3 regions of the Nostoc sp. DSM 114167 genome follow, and region 3 is predicted to be linked to each of the others. Evidence: predicted binding sites of a transcription regulator. Region 3 holds the regulator's gene; each other region holds the start of a gene.
What was found. The regulator NtcA, encoded in region 3, controls nitrogen genes in cyanobacteria. The targets are predictions, from matches to a motif close to TNTGTANNNNNNNNTACANA.
Positions count from the first base shown of each region.

Region 1: NSTC731_RS01515 (DUF3120 domain-containing protein) is a predicted target of NtcA. The motif match lies at 3,543-3,562, and genes of this name have one in related genera.
Region 2: NSTC731_RS23225 (Glu/Leu/Phe/Val family dehydrogenase) is a predicted target of NtcA. The motif match lies at 5,001-5,020, and genes of this name have one in related genera.

Region 1 covers NZ_CP195116.1:350,641-358,344, reverse strand. Annotated here, with positions in the region: gene nadB (L-aspartate oxidase) at 1-1,590, opposite strand, end outside; gene psbU (photosystem II complex extrinsic protein PsbU) at 1,792-2,220, opposite strand; gene NSTC731_RS01520 (hypothetical protein) at 2,478-2,654, shown strand; gene NSTC731_RS01515 (DUF3120 domain-containing protein) at 2,761-3,540, opposite strand; gene NSTC731_RS01510 (undecaprenyl-diphosphate phosphatase) at 3,978-4,802, shown strand; gene NSTC731_RS01505 (TIGR03279 family radical SAM protein) at 5,035-6,360, shown strand; gene NSTC731_RS01500 (family 10 glycosylhydrolase) at 6,936-7,704, shown strand, end outside.
Region 2 covers NZ_CP195116.1:5,440,014-5,447,717, forward strand. Annotated here, with positions in the region: gene NSTC731_RS23210 (RecQ family ATP-dependent DNA helicase) at 1-1,360, opposite strand, end outside; gene NSTC731_RS23215 (hemerythrin domain-containing protein) at 1,714-2,193, shown strand; gene NSTC731_RS23220 (Gfo/Idh/MocA family oxidoreductase) at 2,298-3,419, shown strand; gene NSTC731_RS23225 (Glu/Leu/Phe/Val family dehydrogenase) at 3,627-4,916, opposite strand; gene NSTC731_RS23230 (hypothetical protein) at 5,361-5,537, opposite strand; gene NSTC731_RS23235 (GNAT family N-acetyltransferase) at 5,557-6,072, opposite strand; gene NSTC731_RS23240 (GNAT family N-acetyltransferase) at 6,219-6,743, opposite strand; gene NSTC731_RS23245 (beta-ketoacyl-ACP synthase) at 6,972-7,704, opposite strand, start outside.
Region 3 covers NZ_CP195116.1:1,231,205-1,238,908, forward strand. Annotated here, with positions in the region: gene NSTC731_RS05070 (ABC transporter ATP-binding protein) at 1-91, opposite strand, end outside; gene hisB (imidazoleglycerol-phosphate dehydratase HisB) at 300-941, opposite strand; gene fabI (enoyl-ACP reductase FabI) at 1,073-1,849, opposite strand; gene ntcA (global nitrogen regulator NtcA) at 2,229-2,900, shown strand; gene NSTC731_RS05090 (DUF3084 domain-containing protein) at 3,069-4,559, shown strand; gene NSTC731_RS05095 (pre-16S rRNA-processing nuclease YqgF) at 4,703-5,137, shown strand; gene NSTC731_RS05100 (DUF3146 family protein) at 5,215-5,478, opposite strand; gene NSTC731_RS05105 (heavy-metal-associated domain-containing protein) at 6,464-6,664, shown strand; gene NSTC731_RS05110 (aldo/keto reductase) at 7,501-7,704, shown strand, end outside.

The DNA.
Region 1 (7,704 bases), 880 kb from region 3:
ACGGAAGTGTCCGCCTCGGCTTTCGGTTCTAAAAGCAGCACTTTTGAGAATTAAATCAGCTACATCTATTAAATTGCGGGTTTCTGCCCAAAGTGCTAATTGCCGTTCAACATCTGGGAGGTCAAAACTAGCGGGTTCTGCTGGACGTAAAGCAAGCAAGAATTGAGTTAAAGGCAAAGCAGCGAAATCTTGCTGCCAAGATTTAATAGTCGCGATCGCACTTTCCAGCCTTGATTGCTCCCGACAAATACCAGCACTTTCCCATACTAGACGCGGTAACTTCTGTCTGAGTGTTTCTAGCTGTGCTTGTTGGATATGCCACTCACTAACATCAGAACTAAATTTCCGTAACGGTAGCACTGGTATTTCTGAAAGCAGCCCAATATTTTCTAACTTAATATTAGCCATCTGGGCCCCAAACACAATACATTCCAACAAGGAATTACTGGCAAGGCGATTTGCTCCATGCACACCAGTACTAGCGGTTTCACCCACTGCGTATAAACCAGAGATATTTGTGCGATTCATCAGATCCGCAACAATTCCACCCATCCAGTAATGGGCAGCTGGCGCTACAGGAATAGGTTCGTGGAAGACATCAACTCCCCAATGCTGACAAACTTTGATGATATTGGGAAAGCGCTGACGAATTTTGTCAGCGGGGATGGGGCGCATATCCAACCACACATGAGCAGTAGCCAAATCAAGGGCAGTACGTTGTAAATGGCTGAAAATTGCTCTACTGACCACATCTCTAGGCGCAAGTTCACCCGCAGGGTGGTAATCAAAGGCAAAACGTCGCCCTTCACGATCGATGAGATGTGCCCCTTCACCGCGTACAGCTTCGCTGATCAAGAAACGATCGGCACCAGGTTTAGTGAGAGCAGTCGGGTGGAATTGGACAAATTCTAAATCGCGGAGGATAGCTCCAGCCCTAGCTGCGATCGCTACCCCATCACCCGTACTCACTGCCGGGTTAGTGGTTTGGGCAAATACCTGACCGCCGCCACCGGTTGCTAATACCACAGCACCAGCTCTTATCCAGGTGATTTTACCTTGATAAAACAGGCTAATTCCCTGACAGCAACCAGTTTCGGTTTCAATCCACAAACTCAAAGCCAAAGCTTGCTGAATAACTTGAATATTTTGGCGACGTAATACTTGAGCGGTGAGGGTAGTAGTAACTTCCCTGCCTGTAGTGTCAGCAGCGTGGAGAACACGGCGGCGAGAATGGGCGGCTTCCAAAGTTAAAGCTAAGGCTTGACCATGACGGTCAAAAGCTACCCCCAAGTTAACTAAGGATTGAATACAGCTAGGGGCATGTTCGGCGAGAAATTCGACAGCGGTGCGATCGCATAAACCTGCACCCGCCTGGATCGTATCTTCAATGTGCAGCGTGGGAGAATCTTCTGGGGCGATCGCTGCGGCAATGCCACCTTGTGCCCAATCACTGGCGGATAATGCAACGGTTTCTTTGGTAATCAAACCGACTCGCAAGGATTCTGGCAGACACAGGGCTGTGTATAATCCAGCGGCACCAGCGCCGACTACTAAGACATCAAATTGGCTAGGAATATCTATCTGAGACAAGGTAATGGAGAAGTTAGGAGTTAGAAGTTAAGAGTGAGGAGTTAGAAGTGAGGAGTTAGAAGTGAGGAGTTTTGAATTTTTAACTCATAACTCATAACTCATAACTCATAACTCCTAACTCATAACTCATAACTCATATCATCTGCCACTCCCTAGAATCAGGAGTGGGCTGCTATTTGCTACATTAACTGCAATGTACAGTTATCTGTAGATGCCGTTGTTAAACCGATCGTCTCCCTCGATGAAGGCAGATTCTGGTTCTGTCACGGTGAAGTGATCGAAGTTAGCTTGCAGGGTTTGTTTTTGGCGATCGCTCAATCCTCCAATATTCAATACATCATCTACGCTCTGGTAGGGAGCATTTTTGATGATCAGCTTTGCAAGGGTGGGATAAAGGCCTGGATATTGTTGAAAAGCTCGGACGTTGGTATTATTTAAATCAATTTTTTTACCAAATTCCGTTGCTAGCTTCCTGTCTGCGCTATTTTGCCGCTCAATTGCCAGAACTGGGACTTGGGGAAAAGCAAAGCTGTTGAAATTAGCAGCTTGGGCTATCTGAGTTGTTCCCAACCATCCCCAGCAACTAAGTAACAAGCTAAACACTGTTAATAAACGCGCCAATCCTTTCACGATTTTTCTACCTCTTTCCATCAAACAGAAATAAAAGTTTTAAGCTAACAACAGTTATTAGTCATTAGTCATTGGTCATTGGTCATTGGTCAGGGACAAAGGACAACTGACAAAGGACAAAGGACAAAAGCTGATAGCTTAGTCAACACAGCAGTCATCAGAAACTAATATACAGCGTATTAATATCCACAATATTTACCGTTACTGGGTTTGACTATACTTTCGCCACAAATTTTCATCGTGGAAAGAGTGCCTGGATGGCTGCAATAGCCTTACATCCACGATTCCAGCAGCATTCTCTGCTGGACGAAATCTTTTCGGAGTGGCTGATTCTACCTCTAAAGCAGACACAAAACTGCACGATTTCTCAGATCGAAAACCTTGCCAAAAAAGACTTGATGCCGAGCGATTTTTATGTAATATTTCTTAACTAATTAATCATCTACAGCATCATTTTTGATGTGCCGTAGATTGGGCTGGGAAAAGTTTCAGTCAGAGAAGCCCACACGCTTATTGGAAGATAAGTGTCACTTGCCTTGTTTACGCTGCGATCGCAGCTAACAAAAATAAGCTGTCTACCAAAATTGTGCTTAAAACTGCGCCACTAAAGGCATACCAGTGTCTTTGATTTCGACCTAAAGCTGAAATTCCTACCGTTAATAGCACTACGGCGAGAATTATCGCCCAAGTTTGTCCCCAAGGTGCTTGTACTTGTATGAGAGCATTTTGTAAGATTTGCGGTACTACATCTGCATCTACTCTCATGATTTGCCGCCAATAGGGCATCAAATCTACTATATAAAAATATACATCTGTTAAAACTGTACCGAGTAAAGAACCTAAATAAAACCAGTTACCTACCTTGCCCCAATTCTTCGCCAGACACCAGCAAGCAAACGGTAAACCGATAAATTCCACCGGCAGATGCCATAAAGGTTCCCAACGTAACCAACCCCAGTAAATCGCTCCTGCTAACCAACTCCAGCTAAACCCCAAGAGCAAATCGCCCCAGACGTAAGTTGCAGGACGTGACATTAAGGCAAAACTGAGCCACACCCAAAATCCTGTCAGCGCTAAACTCAGACTTGGTAGCGATCGCACGATAGGCGCTTCTATAAATACTGGCACTGTTACCAAAAACACCGCTGCTGCAAACACTAACCAAGTTTGTCGGGTAGAAGTAGATAAGGGTAAAGAGGGAGAAAGGGAAAGTGTAGATTCCAATTGTCTGATACCATTTTGCGCGGTCTCAGCTAAATCCAACTCAGTATCAATAGAAGGAGTAGAAACGCTGTAGGAAGACAATGTATTATTAATCAAAGTTTTTAATATTTGTTACTAAACTTTATTTTACTTAAGATATCACATTTTCAAATCCCCCCCTGGGGCATTGTAATTATACTGGAATTTCCACAAGCGCTGGTGCAAACCAAACAAAACATTCTGCGCCAGGCGAATCCATTCAAGTTCCACTATGTACAGAACTCTTCTGTAGTTCCTTGTAAATAAGGGACTACAGAGAGGTGAAAAGTCAGCTGCTATGAGTCTGTTAAATATTAAAATTTGATGAATTTTTCAAATTGCGTTGACTTATTGAGGTGGGTGTAAGAACATAGTCAGCGTCTTCGATGATGTTTTCGATCGGTAAAATTGAGTTTTCTACAAGATTAGGTGCAATAGAGAGTATATAAAGCAACATCATCAGCTAAACAATGTTCATCACGATCTCTATCACACGAAAAAGGTATTAATTGTATATGGAGTTTATTCAAGCTTTTATTTTAGGTATTGTTCAAGGGATTACAGAGTTTTTGCCAATCAGCAGTACTGCACATCTTCTGATTTTTACCAAGATATTTGGTTGGAAAGAACTAGGTTCTAAAGATTTTGTTGACGCAATTCAATTTGGCAGTGTTATCGCAATTGTGGGGTATTTTTGGTCGCTGATTTATAGTATTACCAAAGGTGGAATCGAAGCACTAAAAGCCAAAGACTGGCAACGCGAAGAATGGAAGATTCTTGTCGGTATTGTAGTCGGAACACTGCCGGCTTTAATTTTCGGCTTTCTTTTGAAAGATATTTTACCTGAAAGTGCATTGATTATTGGCATTATGTCAATTATTATGGCACTTGTACTAGCTCTAGCAGAAAAAATTGGCACTCGTAAGCGCGGTTTTGAGTCATTGCAGATTCAGGATGGTATTTTGGTTGGATTGGGACAAACACTTGCCTTGATTCCGGGCGTTTCTCGTTCTGGTTCGACGTTGACAACTGCCTTATTTTTAGGATTAGAACGCGCTACAGCAGCAAAATTCTCATTTTTGTTAGGGTTTCCAACTCTTACAATTGCGACGCTGTATAAAAGCTTGAAAATATTCAAGTTGTTTCAAGCTCACCAGTTGCCAGATAACATTGTTGCACTGTTAATTGTAGGAATTATTTCAACCTTGATTTTTTCCTACCTATCAATTGCATTTTTGATCAAATACTTAGCAACCAAAAACACTTTGATCTTCGTATGGTATAGATTAGCATTCGGTAGTGCAATCTTACTAGCGATCGCAGCAGGTTGGAAAGGATAATATTCATTAGTCATTAGTCACTTGTACTGAGCGAAGCCGAAGTATTAGTCATTAGTCCTTTGTCCAAAGCAAATGACTATAGCGACTGCTCGGTTGTATGTAATACAATCTAACCTCTCTCCTTGAAGGAGAGAGGCTTTGAATTTTACTCCCTAACGCTAATAGGGAAAGGGCTGTTATTGTTAGGTTTGTATTAGACTCAACTCAGAAACGCTATAATGCCCTATGCACCATGACTACCATTCATCCTGCTCGAATTACCAAGGTTCTTCCAGACTCAATAGCCGCAGAGATTGGTTTTGAAGTTGGGGATGCGATTGTTGCAATCAATGGTACACGTCCCCGCGATTTAATTGATTATCAGTTTTTGTGTGCTGATGAAGTCTTAGAATTAGAAGTTTTAGACGCTACTGGTAAAACTCACAGCCTGGAAATCGAAAAAGATTATGACCAAGACTTGGGGCTAGAATTTGAAACTGCCCTATTTGATGGCTTAATTCAGTGTAATAACCGCTGTCCTTTTTGCTTTATCGACCAACAACCACCAGGTAAGCGCACCAGCTTGTACTTTAAAGACGACGATTACCGCTTAAGCTTTTTGTACGGCTCTTATCTTACCCTGACCAATTTGCCAGAAAGAGAATGGCAGCGAATTGAACAAATGCGCTTATCTCCATTGTATGTTTCTGTTCATGCCACGGAGCCGGAAGTTAGAATTAGACTCTTGAAAAATCCTCGTGCGGGACAAATCTTACAACAACTCAAGTGGTTTCAAAAAAGACGGCTACAAGTTCATGCTCAAGTAGTTGTTTGTCCTGGTATAAATGATGGCGAACATTTGGAGCAAACCCTAAAAGACTTAGCATCCTTTCATACTGGTGAAGTGCCTACGGTGGCGTCGGTGGCAGTTGTGCCAGTCGGATTGACAAGGTTTCGGCCTCCAGAAGACGAACTTACACCCGTAACCAGAGAAAAAGCGAAAGAAGTGATTTCTCAAGTGCAAATACTTTCGCAACAATTTCGCCAAAAGTTTTCCTCTAACGTCGCTTGGTTAGCTGATGAGTGGTTTTTGATTGCAGGTAAGGAATTACCGACCGAATCTGAATATGAAGAGTATCCCCAAATTGATAATGGTGTTGGTTCAATTCAGTTGTTTATCAAGCAATTTGCAGCCGCGGCAACAGAATTACTACCGTCAAAAGTTTATCCTCAGAGAAAATTAACTTGGGTAGTAGGCAATGCAGTAGAAAACGCCTTTGAACCTATCTTGAAACGGTTAAATTCTGTTGAAGGATTAAAAGTAAATATGCGTGCTTTATGTAGTGATTATTGGGGACAGAGTATTACTGTCACAGGATTACTAACGGGTCATGATTTGCTGTTGAACTTACAAGGGCAAGATTTGGGAGACGGAATTTTACTACCAAATGTAATGCTCAAACATGGTGAATTGGTATTTTTAGATGATATGAGTATTGAAGAATTAGCCTGCAAGCTTGAGACAAAAATTTTACCAGTAGGAGGAGTAGAAGATTTAATTAAGACCTGTATTATTTAAGCTGTTTTTGTTAGCTCTTTAGTCTATAGCAGTTCCCAGGTGGATGAAGTACATATCAAAATTTCACCCCCGATCCCTATTCTTTTCAAAAAAATAGTTTGGGGTTATCTATGGTAAATATTTTTGGAATAGGGTTTTTTATTTCCCTTTTCCTCTATCCCCTAAACTCCGACAAGTATTGAAAGTGGTATTTATTATTTGAGGTTGAAATGAAAAATATCTGCAATTACACAAAAGCGCGTGGAAATTGGAAAATGCAAAATTTTCTAAACAACTAGTTACTAATGAAATTAAATTCACAATGTAATAACTAACAATTTCTATATATCGTCTTGGCAAGTTGAGTATCCATCTTGGCATTTTTAACTACTTTTGATAGGCTAGATTGATGAAGGTAATTCACTAAGTACTCTTTGAAAAGCTTATAGGAATTTTTTTATTTTTGCAAAGTAAAAGATTAGCTCACTTAATCCAAGTGAGAATCTCAGTAACCTTACTAGGATCGAGTTCAAATTCTATATTGTGTACTAATGAATTATGAATAATAACTAAATTAAAAATGAAGTGAGGAGTCACTGGTGAATTATCAGGAAAACCAAAAAGATATAAGTTTAAAAATTAAAGAAGCTAGAAAATTATTTATTTTAAGTTGTGAAATTGTAGTTTTAAATTTTTTGAGTATTTTGCCAGTAACGGCGGCGACTGAAGAACCCGTATTAAGCGTAGTTTATGGACAAGAAAATGCAAATCAATGGAGAGGGATAAGCGATCGCTTAGAGACAATAGGGGTGAAATATTGTGTAATTTCCCTAAATGATGTTAGGAGTGGGGCAGATTGGGGCGAGCGCCGCGTATTATTTTTGCCAAACGTCGAAACATTAACACCAACTCAAGCGATCGCTCTAGAAGACTGGATGAGTAAGGGAGGGCGTTTGATTGCTAGTGGGCCTGTAGGTAGTTTGTCATCGCCAGGAGTGCGGCAATTATTGCGATCGCTCTTGGGAGGTTATTGGGGATTCAGCCTTAGTGACACAGAACAGATTCAAGCTGCAAAAACCAAGATACCAGAATGGGCAAATCAAACTGGACTATTTGGTAAAGTGCGCGGCGGCGTTGTGATTCCTAATGATATGGGCGCTGAATCTCCTGCTGTTTGGAATTCCAAAGATAGTCCGGCCGCAGTCGTAACAACTGAGCGTTCCACCTTTTTGGGCTGGCGCTGGGGAACAGATACAGCCTCCGCAGCCGAGTTGGATAATGCCTGGTTAAAAACTACTATCAATCACTATTTGACAGCACTAGCGCCATCAAATCGTAACAAAAAAATAGCAGGAGGTTCCCAAA
Region 2 (7,704 bases), 4.2 Mb from region 3:
GCATATATTGTAACATTCTAGCTTGTTCTTGGCGACGAATGTGTGTAAGCTTTTCAATTTTTTCAGTGTCAGGTTGATAAGAGACTGGGGTCAGATACCATTTTGAATTTTGCTTAGTTACAGGTGCAGGAAATTCTAGTGAAAGCAGTTTTAAAACTTTCTCAATTTGTCCTCGTGATAGATTCAGTTGCTGCTCCAATTGGGGAATAGAAAAACCATCTAAAGCTGCATTAAGTGCATTTAAAATTTGTTGCGTATGCACCTCTGGAGGAAAAGCTGTATTGATGAAATAGTTAGTTATATCATCATCCTCATCACCACTGAGAAGAATTCCATAAGCTTTTTCTACCGCTCTTCCTGCTCGTCCTACCTGCTGATAATAATGGACAACTGAGCCAGGACGCTGGTAATGAATGACAAATCCTAAATCTGGTTTGTCAAAACCCATTCCTAATGCTGTTGTTGCTACTAATACTTTAATTTCATTGTTCAAAAGCTCATCTTCTAATACTATACGAACTTCATTGTCTAAATTACTATGATATGCCTTAGCATGAATATTTTGAGTTTTTAACCAATTGGCAACTCTTTCAGCATCTCTCACAGTTAAGGTATAAATAATCCCACTTCCTGGTAAATTAGGAAGCTGTTGAGCTAACCATGCGATTCGTGCTGCTGGGCTGGGGATAGAAATATTTTGCAGATGTAAACTTTGTCTGGTTAAATTTCCTCTGGAAACACGCAGATTTGATCCTAATTGAGCAACTAAATCGTTTACAACTCGATTGTTAGCTGTAGCCGTTGTTGCTAAGACTGGGATATTTTGGGGAAGTGCCTGTAAAATTCTCACAATCCGGCGATAATCAGGGCGAAAATCATGTCCCCAATCGGAAATACAATGAGCTTCGTCAACAACAAATAAACCTATGCATTGAGATACTGGTAAAAGAATTTTTTCCCGAAATTCTTCGTTAGCTAGTCTTTCGGGAGAAATTAGCAGAATATCTACTTCTCCTGCTAGCAACTGTGTTCCTACTAATTGCCATTCATCTGTATTGCTGGAGTTAATTGTTTTGGCTTTTACACCAATGCGTTGGGCTGCTACAATTTGGTTTCGCATCAAAGCCAGTAGTGGCGAAATCAAAAGAGTAGAACCAGCGCCTCGATCGCGTAGCAAGCGAGTTGCTAAAAAATAAACTAGACTTTTACCCCAACCGGTACGTTGAACAACTAGTAGACGCGATCGCTGCTGGAGTAATTCTTCAATCGCTTCCCATTGTCCAGGGCGAAAATTGGCTGTGGAATTATCAAGCGCTTGACGCAGAAGCAATAATCCCTGTTTTTGGAGGTCGGTTGTCATATATACTAAGTAGCTTTTGTCATTTCTGTTGTAACATCAAAGACAAACAAAACTTAGTTGTGTTTAAGACTTACACCGCTTCTTTGTAAGGCTGTACCAAATGTGTGGGAATCTTCAACAGGTGTTCGAGGTTTGGGTTGTAGCTTTGACCTGCTAACGCTACATACTCAGCATCCATCATGCTGAGGTTATGAATTTCAGTTAAGGTGCAATACCGAAAATATTCCTTAAGTCTAAATTAAAGCTTACTCAAAGAATGAGGTTTTCATTTCCCAAGTCATTGAGAATATACGAGTTCCCATTCATTAACCTCCAAATATCAGTCTGATAAATCGATTATTACTGAGGCAAAAATGGCTAAAACTAAAGCTAAATCAACAGACATTCTTTCATTAATTGAAGCAGAGCATCGGCAAATTGAGAAACTTTTTGCAGAAGCAGAAAAAGCTAAAGGTGCAAAGTTGGTTGAGCAATTCAATCAAATCTATATAGAAGCGATCTTACATGCAAGAACTGAAGAATTAGTCTTCTACCCAGCTTTGCGAGAATATGAAGAAACTGAAGAATATGTTGAAGAAGCTGAAGAAGAACATGAAGAAATTTCAGTTATTTTAGAAGAAATTAAGGCGCTTAAGCCTAATAACCCTGAATTTAAAGAAAAAATGAGTGAATTGAAGGAAACACTTGAGCATCATGTAAAAGAAGAAGAAAGCGAGATTTTTAATGCTGTGCACGAATGTATGAGCGAGCAAGAGCTAACTGAATTAGGACAAGAGTTTGAAGAAACTAAAGCTAAGTTGGTGTCAAATGTAGAAGCTGCATTAGCAATGTAGTAATGCGCTTTGTTCTAGATGTTTGCATAAATATGTTAGCCATAATTTACACGTAATTAGGGCATTAAAATTACCAAAATATTCCTTCATTAAAGAGTAGAAAAATGACTGCTACAAATGCTAAGAACAAAATTCGTTACGCCGTTGTTGGTTTAGGTTGGTTTGCCCAAGAAGCTGCCTTACCTTCGTTTGCCAACACCGAAAACTCAGAATTAGTGGCACTAGTTTCAGATGATCCCACTAAAAACGAAGAACTGAGCAAAAAGTATGGTATTGAGCATACTTACTCCTACGAAGAGTATGAGGACTGTTTGGCAAGCGGCGAGGTTGATGCAGTTTATATTGCGCTACCTAATCACTTGCATTGTGACTACACTGTGCGGGCTGCTAATCAGGCAATTCATGTGTTATGTGAAAAGCCAATGGCAGTTACAGAAAAAGAGTGTGAAACAATGATTCAAGCTGCTAATGATAACAATGTGAAGCTGATGATTGCCTATCGCTTACATTTAGAAGCAGCCAATTTACAAGCAGTTGAAATTTTGCGCTCAAAGCAAATTGGTGAACCACGGATTTTCAATTCGGTTTTTACTCAGCAAGTAGAAGAGGGCAATATTCGTTTACGAGATGTTACCGGTGGTGGCACGCTCTACGATATTGGCATCTACTGCATTAATGCTGCACGTTATCTATTTCAAGATGAACCAATTGAAGTATTTGCCGTAGCTGCCAATAACGGAGAACAACGCTTCAGCGAAGTGGAAGAAATGGCTAGCGTCATCTTGCGTTTTCCGAATGAGCGATTGGCAACATTTACCTGTAGTTTTGGAGGGGCAAGTGTTTCAACTTATCAGATTGTAGGTACTCAAGGCGATTTACGAGTAGACCCCGCATATCCTTGGCAGGGAGAAATCAAGCATTACCTGACAATTAATGGTGAAACTCAAGAGCGTACCTTTGAAGATCGCGATCAACTAGCGGCTGAATTTACCTACTTCTCTGATTGTATTCTCGAAGATAAAGACCCAGAACCATCTGGGACGGAAGGGTTGATTGATGTTTCGATTATTCAAGCACTTTACGAGTCAATTGAGACAGGTAAACCTGTACAGATCCAAACTCGCAATCGCCATCAACGTCCCACATCGGCTCAAACTATTGAGCGTCCTCCTAATGACGAGAAGCCAGACTTAATTCATGCTGCTGCACCTTCTAGCGAGTCGTAAGGTTGGTTTCCGAATGGGAATGCATTTATGTAGGCTGCTGCCTGCAATTATAAATTGAGTCAGCAGCCTCTAATCAAACCACTAGTTATGTTGTAGCGATCGCTTAACAGAAACATCGGCTATTCATAACATAATAAGGACACAATATTATAGTTGTGCCCTTATATGTTATTTATTCAATTAAAAACTGCTGTCTATGCCCAAATATTAAGGATAAAGACCTCTGTCAGTCAACGCTTGAGCCACTCTACCTACCCCCAGTGTATAAGCTGCTAGCCTTAAAGAAATTTGCCGTACCTCCGACTGATGAATCACCTTGCGATAGGCTTGCACCATCAAATGTTCCATTTCGCGGTTGACGCGCTCCTCATCCCAAAATACGTAAGAAAGACCTTGCACCCACTCTAAATAACTGACTACTACACCGCCAGCATTCGCCAAAATATCTGGTAACACTGTCACACCCCGCGCCTCTAAGGCCAAGTTAGCCTCAAGAGTAACCGGGCCGTTAGCTGCTTCTGCGACAATTTGCGCCTGCACCTGATTCACATTTTCTTCAGTGATTTGGTTCTCCAAAGCTGCTGGTATTAAGACATCACAGGGTAGAGTTAATAAATCTGCATTGCTAATTGGTACAGATTGCGGGAAACCGACAATACTCTTGCGATTTTCAGCCGCGTAGACTTTTAATTTGGGAATATCAAGACCAGCTTCGGAGAATATTCCGCCTGCACCAGTTGAAACGGCGATAATTTTCGCGCCTGCTTCATGTAGTAATTCTGCTGCGGCACAGCCAACGTTACCGAAACCCTGAATGGCTACTCGCACTCCTACCAAAGATTTACCTCGATCTGCTAGCGCCTCACGGACAATAATCATTGTGCCACGTCCGGTTGCCATTTCTCGTCCCAGAGAACCACCAATCGAAAGGGGTTTCCCAGTTACAACTCCTGGTACAGCATGACCAACATTCACAGAGTAAGTATCCATCATCCAAGCCATTTCACGGGCAGAAGTACCCATATCTGGCGCAGGAATATCTACAGAAGGCCCAATATCTTTAATCAACTCGCTGATATAACGGCGACTGATTCGCTCTAATTCGCCAACACTGTAGCGTTTGGGATCTATAGCAATGCCACCTTTCCCACCACCGTAAGGAATACCTAATAAGGCACATTTCCAGGTCATCAGCATTGCTAAAGCAGATACTTCGCGCAATGTCACAGCCGGATGGTAACGAATTCCGCCCTTGTATGGGCCTAAGACATCAGAGTGCTGCACTCGGTGTCCAGCGAGAACTTGTATTTCCCCATCATCTAGTTTCACGGGAATGGAAACCGTGACAACCTTACGCGGGTGGCTGAGAATTTCTAGCAAACCCTGATTTAAATTTAATTCTTTAGCTGCCGCTTCTAAGTAACTACACGCTTGGTCAAAGGGGCATATATGCGCTGGCGAAGCAGGTTCTGACAGCAACGAGGATCTTGAAATCATAAATTTTCTCCTAATCACGGTATCTTTGCGAACCGGATCTCATCTGTACCTAAGCTTATCCTTTTTTTTGGGTAAAAGACTTATTTTGTAGTTTTTGTTACAGTTTTATATTGTATATTCTGCTCTGGGTGTAAAGCAGTCCGCCCACCGTTAAAACGGCGGTCTAATAACCCAAGTCCATTAAAATGGACTGTAATCTTCAGTCCTCTTCAGAAGACTTTTGCTATGAGACAGGGATTTTAATCCCTGGCGGACGTTCGGTTTCACGTTAAGTTGACACCAATGACATCTTGTCCGCCCCTGTCAACGGGCGCTCGTGTCGCCCACCCCACAAGAGTGGATAATTTATTTCTTGGAAGTCCCATAGCAAAGTGCTGTACATGGATAGCGGGGCGTTGAGCCAGTGCTAAGTATAAAACCCAGTTTTGTCAAGGCTTTGAGCGATCAACACTGTCGCAATCTATGTAACTGTGGTTCTGGTGCATTTGTTCTAGGAGAATAGTTTACTGCTGTAGGCATCGCTTCGCACCGTTGATTGCCTCTTCCTCTAAAGTTGCGATGAAAGGTTCTGCCTGCGATCGGAATTGGCTTGTTAGCTGCCGATGATGTAAGCTTTGACAAAATCTATAAAAAAATTTCTTCATCCACTGTGAATAATGCTATCGAGTTGGAGTTCAAGATAGATAGTTTTAAATCCGCTTTTGTTTGGGGATTCACCAATTTGGTAAAAACCGCGTTTGAGATAAAGCATCCGGGCTACATAAGAAGAAGGATGTTCCCAAGTATACAAACGTAAGTACCTTTTTGCTTTTGCTTGTGCTAAGTCGATGGTAAAGTCTAATAGCTCTTTTCCAATTCCTTTTCCTCGAAATCGTGATGCTACACAAAACCAGCCTAACCAGTCAGCTTCTTGTTCGTCTTCGCTTTTGCAATATAACCCAGTTAGCCCAATTACTTGGAAAGATTGCTCATCGATCGCAACCCAGTAATTGAGTTGGGTAATTCCACTGTTTGAAAACCATTGAGCATATTCATCTAGATATAAACTTGCCACCAGCGATGGACTATCACTACTATTACTCACGCCTGGGAAAACTTCTTCTCTTAGGTGAATTGCTTGCTCCAAGGTTGCTATCGATAATGATTCAATGTACATAGCACTAGTCACTCAAGCTTAAAGTAGCTATACCTATATCGAAGCTACTATCTCAATTAATCTGTAAATTTTTCGGTGAGCAGGCATTAAGTGGGAACCATTATTGCTGCCATTCTCTCTCTTCATCCTGAAGAACTAATTTTACCCTAGCTTTCATACCTAATTTGCTTTTCCTCTTTGAGTTTGTTTTTTTTCCTAGTTGAGCATGGCACCAAATCTAAACGAAATACGAGCATGTCCTGAATCTGAATGCTGTTTTCGTAACTTGGCTGAGGTAAATACCAAAAGTAGTCATGGCGCACACGATCCATCCGAAATCCGCACTTTTGATAAAAAGCAATGTTGCCAAGACTTGAATTAGACGTGCCAACGAGCATCTGTTTCTTGCCGCGTTGCTTCGCCTCTTGAATCAACCAAGCAACGAACTCCTTACCTAAACCCTGCCTTTGAAACTCAGGGGCTATACCAAGTTCCATAATTTCGCAGGGGTCGCTGCGCCATTTCATCGTTGCTGCACCAACCAAGTGTTCGTTGTCGTCCATGCGATATACAGCATCAACGAGGTTAGCAAGCCCCCATCGCAGTGCACGCTCCGATTCTTCTGCCAACAGTAGTATCGGAATCAGCGCTTCAAGTTCGTCGTCACGAGCTTGTCGAATAGCAATCGCCATTCATATTCCCTTTTAATCACAATTTATTTTTCAAAACTATAGTAACAAGTAGATGCAATACTACTCGCTTTGTGCATTTTGAACTCAGAATTTGGTTTGGGGAAAAGGTTACTGGGGTTGGGTTAAAGGTTTTTTCTTTCCCTTTTCCCCCGCCCCTTATCCCCTTCTTGGGGCCCCACCTTCCCCTTTTCCCTTTAACGTTTTTGACTTGAGGAGGTGACAAGGGAGCTAAAGAGCTGCTAACGCGATCGCGGCATTCTGTCCCCCAAAGCCAAAACTCAAACATAATACCTGTCGAATTTTACTTATACGTGCAGATGTCACGATATCTAAATCAAACTCTGGCTGCTGCAATCCTAAACAAGGCGGTAATATTTGATGCTTTAGCGCCATGAGAGAAAAAGCTACACCTATAGCTCCAGATGCCCCTAGTGTATGACCTGTGCTTCCCTTGGTGGAACTAACCGCCACGCCTTGGGGAAACAAACGCTGAATTACCATGCTCTCCATCTGGTCATTTAGTTGGGTAGCTGTACCATGAGCATGAATGTAATCAATATCGCCTGGTAATAGACAACTACGTTCTAGACATTGTTTGATAGCAGCGATCGCACTTTTGGCTTCGGGTTCTGGTGAATTACTATGATATGCGTCGTTGGTTAAGCTGAAACCGAGAATTTCACCATACACTTTTGCTTGACGCTGCTTTGCCAACTCTGCTGATTCTAAGACAAACACAGCTGCGCCTTCACCCAAGACTAAGCCTTCTCTGTGCAAATCAAAGGGATAAGCCCCAGTTTTTGCCAAAGCACCCATCTGTTGAAACCCAGCTAAAGTTAAAGGTGTAATCGGTGCTTCTACTGCACCTGCGATCGCTTGTTGACATTGCCCAGTTTGTATAAGCATAGCTGCTTGGGCAATAGACCAAATTCCAGTAGTACAAGCTGCCATCGGTGCCAAA
Region 3 (7,704 bases):
GATAGACTTTTCGCAACTCAGAAGTTAGGACTACTGGTGGAATGTCTGCCGTATTAAGTTGAGAATTAGAGTCATCTGCAACAGATTTCATCTCGGTTAAATCACTATTTATCAGCTTGGCATCAATTAAAAATTACCCGGTAGGCTGATAATAACCATCAACAACTCGTGTGTCAATTATCCGAAATGGGGGACTGGGGAAGAAGCAGGGGAGCAGGGGAGCAGGAGAGCAGAGGAGAAGAGAAGTTGTAGTAAGTTTTCTCCCCTCTGCCTCTTTTCAATGCCCAATTTGACTCTTTTCATAGAACTCCCTTAGAACTGGGAATTAAGCCAGCACGTCGAGGGTCAATTTCCACTGCCTGCCGTGTTGCTCTTGCAAAGGCTTTAAATGTTGCTTCAATGATGTGGTGAGAATTAATGCCATCCAATTGTCGAATGTGCAGTGTCATTTGGCTATGGTTAACCAAAGCCACAAAAAATTCTCGCACCAGTTGGGTGTCATAGGTTCCTACCCTGTGAGTAGGAATTTGCAAGCCGTAGCTGAGGTGAGGCCGTCCAGAAAAGTCTAGCGCTACCTGAACTAAGGCTTCATCCAGTGGTGCAAGAAAATTACCAAAGCGGACAATACCTTTTCTGTCGCCTAGTGCTTGGTTAAAAGCTTGCCCTAAAGTAATGCCTACATCTTCGTTGGTGTGATGATCGTCAATTTCCCAGTCTCCCTTGGCTTGAACATCTATATCAATCAGCCCGTGGGAGGCAATTTGATGCAACATGTGATCCAAAAACGGAATACCTGTTGCTGCTGTGCAAGTTCCTCTACCATCCAGATTGATGGTAACTTGCACATTAGTTTCACCAGTGGTGCGGTGAACAGTGGCAATGCGAGGGGTTTGGGTTAAGCGATCGTAGTTTGAATTAACTTGGCGATTGGTTGTTTGCATGGGGAGTGGAAAGAGTTAAAAGTTAAGAGTTATCAGTTAGGAATTAAGAACTATGAGTTATGAGTTATAAATTTTTAACTCTTAACTCCTCACTTCTAACTCCTAACTTTCTTACTCCTAACTTTATCGCGTCACATTCCCATAATTTCATATCCTGCATCTACATAGAGAATTTGTCCGGTAATGCCGCTGGACAAATCACTACACAAGAAAGCCGCAGCGTTGCCTACTTCTAACTGAGTGACGGTGCGTCGTAGAGGAGCTACTTCTTCTACATGATGAATCATATCCAAAATCCCACCCACTGCTGAAGATGCCAAAGTACGGATGGGACCTGCGGAGATGGCATTCACACGAATATTTTGCGGCCCTAGTTCAGCAGCTAGGTAACGCACACTCATTTCTAAACCCGCCTTGGCAATTCCCATAACGTTGTAGTTGGGGATTGCCCTAACACCACCTAAATATGTCAGAGTGACGATGCTACCTCCCTCTGTCATCAAAGGTTTGGCTGCACCACTTAACTGCACCAATGAGTAGGTACTAATTTCTAAGGCGGTGTTGAAGCCAGAACGAGAGGTTTGGCTAAAATCTCCACTTAAATCGTCTTTGCTGGCAAAGGCCAGACAATGGATCAGGATATCTAGCTTTCCCCACTGTTCGCGGATTGTCTCAAAAGTAGATTTAATTTGGTCTTCATCTTGGACATTACAGGGAAGAAATAAGCTGGGGTTGAGAGGTTCTACCAATTCCGCAACTTTTTTCTCCATCTTGCCACGTTCATCCGGCAGGTAGGTAATACCCAGGTTTGCTCCGGCTTTGTGCAGTTGTTGGGCGATGCCCCAAGCGATCGAGCGGTTATTGGCAATACCTGTAACAAGGGCATTTTTTCCAGTCAGATTTAGCATATAAATTGTTAATGCGATCGATCATTAGGAGCATACTAGAATCTGAGGCACGTTTAGTCTTTGTTTTATACAGGATTGACAAAAATGAATATTGCTAAGGGTGTTTGCCGTGACAAAAATCTGGATTTTTTATAAAGATATTCTCAAGATATCTTTATTTGTTCTTCAAAAAACCTTTTAAATATAGTTATTGGAACTACTTATCAACAATTAGTAGCTGAAAGGATCAACAATTATGTATCATTATAAACAAAGAGTTATGAAGAGATTAGTTTGAGTATAGGAAAGTACAGAAAGGTTGACGGTGCTTTATTCATTTTTCGGGTGTATTCTTAGGTAATCAGTTTTTGTTTTTCCGGCATTGGGTAGGGGAAGGGAGATGATCGTGACACAAGATAAAGCCCTAGCAAATGTTTTTCGTCAGATGGCGACCGGGGCGTTTCCGCCAGTTGTGGAAACGTTTGAACGCAATAAAACGATCTTTTTTCCTGGCGATCCTGCCGAACGAGTTTATTTTCTTTTGAAAGGTGCTGTTAAACTTTCCAGGGTGTACGAGGCAGGAGAGGAAATAACGGTAGCGTTGCTGCGGGAAAATAGTGTTTTTGGTGTATTGTCATTGCTGACAGGAAATAAATCGGATCGGTTTTACCATGCGGTTGCATTTACTCCTGTAGAATTACTGTCGGCACCAATTGAACAGGTGGAGGTAGCACTTAAGGAAAATCCAGAATTATCAATGTTAATGCTGCGAGGTCTGTCTTCGCGCATTTTACAGACAGAGATGATGATTGAAACTCTTGCTCACCGAGATATGGGTTCTAGATTGGTGAGTTTTTTGTTAATTCTTTGTCGGGATTTTGGCGTTCCTTGTGCGGATGGGATCACAATTGATCTGAAGTTATCTCATCAAGCGATCGCAGAGGCAATTGGTTCAACTCGTGTTACCGTTACTAGGCTCCTGGGAGATTTGCGTGAGAAAAAAATGATTTCTATCCACAAAAAGAAGATTACTGTGCATAAACCTGTTACCTTAAGTAGGCAGTTCACATAAAAACAATTGGAGAAAGGGGAATCGGCGCGTGTTCTATTTTGAAAAATGACACTAATAGCTAGAGGTAAATCTAAAATTGAATAATTTCAGCTATTGCCAATTCCCACTTCTTTCCAGACAATGCTTAAAAGTAGTAGGCTGTATCTGGAAGGATTTCGGTAGCTAAAGATGACCACCGGATACATCCTCATCGCAGCAATTCTGATTCTGGGAGGCGTAATTGCCACCGTGGGCGATCGCATCGGCACACGAGTTGGCAAAGCCCGCCTCTCACTTTTTAAGCTTCGTCCGAAAAACACTGCTGTACTAGTAACAATTTTTACTGGTGGTTTGATTTCAGCATCAACTCTAGGGATTTTATTCGCTGCCGACGAAGGTTTGCGCAAAGGAGTCTTTGAGTTAGAAGATATTCAAACAGACCTCAGACAGAAGCGGGAACAGCTAAAAACCGCAGAAACGCAGAAAAGTCAGGTAGAGGGTGAGTTAAATCAAGCAAGAATTGCCCAAGCAAAGGCACAACAAGACTTGCAGGCAATTAATCAATCCTTGCAGGCGGCAAACGCCAAACAGAGGGAAACGCAAGCCCAGCTGAACCGCACCATTAGTCAACAAGCCCAAACCCAAACTCAACTCCAACGCACTCAAGGTCAGCTAGATCGAGTTGTAACTCAATATCAAAAAGCCATAGCTGAATTGCAAAGCGTTTACGACCAGAGAAAGGAACTACAGGCGGCAGTTGAACTGTTGAAGACAGAACGTCAAAGACTTTATGCAGAAGCGAAAAAAGCCATTGACGAAGCCAAAACAGCAATTGAAAAACGCGATCGCGAACTTGCTAACCGTCAAGAAGCCATAGAAGCGCGCGATCAAAAAATTGCTCAACTGGATCAACTAATTCAAAAACGTAATCTAGAAGTTGTAGCACGAGAGCAAGTGATTGCCAAACGGGAATCGCGCCTCAAAGAATTGGAAGCACAACAGGAGGAACTAGAACAGGAAGTTGCCAGACTGGAAAAATATTATCAGTCCTACCGCGACTTGCGTTTGGGTAAGCTGGCCTTAGTTCGCGGTCAAGTTCTGTCCGCTGCTGTAATTCGTGTTACTCAACCTGCCGCCGCTCGTCAAGCAGTGGTACAACTTTTACAAGAAGCCAATCGCAACGCCAACCTCGAACTAAGCGAACCTGGTGCAAATTCGGCAAATTTAGAGCTGTTGCGCGTGACCCAGGATAGAGTCGATCAATTAAGCAAGCAGATTGAGGATGGTAAAGAATACGTCGTGCGAATTTTCTCTGCTGGTAATTACGTCAGGGGAGAAAAGCAGATAGAATTTTTCGCGGATACAGCCCAGAATCAACTGGTTTTTTCGGGAGGCGCGGTGTTAGCCACGACTACTGCTGATTCCAAAACCATGACATCTTATCAGTTACAGCAGCGGCTAGAAATACTGATTTCTGCTTCCCAATTTCGTGCCCGTAATGCCGGAATTGTCGAAAATGTGCAAGTAGAGGGGACTTTTCTGCGCTTTGTCAGCCTACTAAGACAGTATAATCAACCCTTGGAGATCAAAGCGATCGCAGCAGAGGATACTTATACAGCCGGACCATTGAGAGTAAAATTGGTGGCGATAGTTGACGGAAAAATTATTTTTAGTACTTAAAAAATTATTTGCACACTGTTATTAGTAAGATTTAAACACATTGAACAGCAGTCAAAATAGTTGCTGTAGCTGCATTTTTTATCTAGCAGATACTATACGTAGCAAGATCCTTGTAAGGGTACATTTCTAATTTTTAATTAATTATGAATCTCCGTGAATTTTCACCAACGCAACCAGTCATCTTGGGGTTTGATCCAGGTCGAGATAAGTGTGGTTTAGCGGTGATGGGACTCGATCGGCAACTGTACGCTCATCAAGTTGTGTTAGCAAAAGAGGCGATCGCTAGCATTGAGACACTGCGCCAAAGGTTTCCGATTTCTTTGATGGTCATGGGCGACCAAACTACAGCCAAACAGTGGAGACAGAGATTATATCAAGAATTGACAGAACCGTTGAGTATTATTTTAGTGGATGAGCGCTACACAACCTTAGAAGCACGCGATCGCTATTGGCAAATGTTCCCGCCCAAAGGGCTAATCAAGCTAATGCCACAGGGTCTACGACAGCCTCCAAGACCCATAGATGACATTGTTGCCATCCTCTTAATCGAAAGATACTTAAATCGCCTTACTGAATGAGCAGCCAGCCAATTTTAGATTTTTTCTTCAATCCAAAATCTAAAATCCAAAATCCAAAATTGAATAACTTTTAACTTTTAAAGTTCCGCCCGAATCGTAAAAGCATAGTCTCCTCCAGGCTCTAGCTGGTAATCTTGTTGCTCTAAGAATCGACCGAGAGGTTCTTTGATTAAGGCGCGACCTTGGGAAGGCTTGACGGCAAGTTCTCCCCGACGAAAATGCCACTGGAAATGCCACTCAAACTCACCCGCACTCACTTCACCCTCAAGGAAGCCGTGTTGCCAGGATTGACGGGTAATTCTGACATGGGCAATGGTTTCTGGCAGACGTTTTGCACTCACAATGCTTTATGTCAAGTGTGGAATAACAGCCGATAATGTAGGCTACTTATTTTATTTACCAAACATATCTCAATTAGACAAACTGACAAAGTGGGTATTTGTAGTTAACTGTCTGGCAAGTCAACAATGCTTGGTGAGGGCTGGGGAAAGGGGAAAGGGAAAAGGGTAAGGGATTTAAATCCTTTCCCCCTTTACCCCGCTTGCGTCACGAAAGCGAACTACTAGTACAGTACGGCGTCAATAAACCACCCCTGACGCTCGGTCGCTCTTAGCGTCTCCTAGAGAAGCGTTAGCGAGTTTTATTTCGAGGGTCATAGTTCGTCATAGATATTGGAAAATAAATCAAACGAGAAATGCTAATTTTTTCGTTGCTTCTAGCGATCGCATTTCAACTACTGATACATTTCAGAAATCGTTTCCACTCGCAATGTGAAGCAGTCTCTAGCGTAAATACCCAAATAGCAGTGTCTAACACTCCTATGATAATTGTGTTGCTGAAAGTCTTTGTTGGGAATCCACAGTATATTTCTGCCGCAAGATAGCTGTTTTTTGAATCTATATGTACTCTAAATGTTGGGCAAAAGTATCTAAAGTGTACAATAAATTAAAAACTACAGATAAAAAGATTTCGTGAATTACGCATAGACGCTTGTACAATCGAGCAGTCTTACTAAAATAACTATGTCTAACATCAATGCCTAAAAAAGCAGCGTAAATGTCTTGTGGAGTCCTCATCACAAACTTAAAAATGCTTTTTAAAAGTTAGTAGTTTCTCAGTGGATTTTCATAAAAAGCTTTATATGTTTTGGCATTTTATTTAGTTTTACGTCCTTAATAATTTGTCAATAATGATTTAGATATAACTATTAGTTATTACTATTTATGTAATGCTCAATTCCCTAACTCAAGTAAGATGTGCGCTCACTCTCAAAATCGATATTATATTTCTTAAAGGTAAATTTCAGTTTGCGTAACGAGGTAAATAATGGCAATTAAATTGAAAGTTCCCAATATTAAAGGTAATGAGTGCGCCCAGAAAATAACTAAATCTATTCAGACTATGGAATCTGATGCCAAAGTAGATGTGAACGTTGAGACTAAAACTGTCACTGTAGATGCTGCCGCTTCTGAAGAGTCAATTAAACAGATAGTTCAATCTGCTGGTTACACTATAGAGGGCTATTAACTAAATCTCTAAGTTTTCTAAGAAATTTAGAGGAAATACTTTAGCCAGCACAATTGTCTAATGATATTTACGTCCGTCAAACGGACGTAAATATTAATATATTACTCTACTCGCTCGCAATTATTCGTTCTCTGACAGCAGGGCAAAAAATCTAAATATTGGTAAGCATCAATAAGAATTAAGTTTGCCAAGACCACAATCAAATATAACTTTCAGAGAATTAAATCTTAAATCTCATATTAAAAATTCTTAGGTCGAAATTAAAGGATGTTTTAAAATGTATTTAGTCGGTAACAAAACGTTTTAGTTCTCCATAAATCCCCCTTATTCAGGGAGGTTAGGGGGCATATAGAAGTGCCTAAAATTACAGTTGAACGACATTCCTGGATGGTACAAGCCCCTAGATTCATCTATGGAGTTAATCTAAAATCTAAAATTCGCAAGCCCCTAGATTTATCTATGGGGTCAACTGTCAATCCCAAATCCCAAATCCCAAATCTAAAATCCAAAATTGTCTGACCGACATTCCTGGATGGTACAAGCCCCTAGATTCATCTATGGAGTTAATCTAAAATCTAAAATTCGCAAGCCCCTAGATTTATCTATGGGGTCACTGTCAATCCAAAATCCCAAATCCCAAATCTAAAATCCAAAATTGTCTGACCACTTTTAAAATATCCTCAGTCTATGAGGATTGTCTGTTAAATAATGTGGTATTTTCACATATAGCAGAAAGAAGAATTACATTCACTTATCCTCAAGTCTAAGTACTAGGGAGGATTTCTGATGAATAACTAACTGATAGATAATTGAGGCAGAAAGCTATAGCTAGAATCATGGAAACCAAACAGCTAGGAAAAACTGGTATCTTTGTGAGTGCAATTGGTTTGGGTGGTATGCCGATGTCAATTGCTAATCGTCCTCCTGAATCGGAATCAATCCAAGTTATTCATCGTGCCTTGGATTTGGGTATTACATTTATTGACACTGCCGATGCTTACTGTAAAGATGAGTCAGATAAGCACCACAATGAGCAGCTA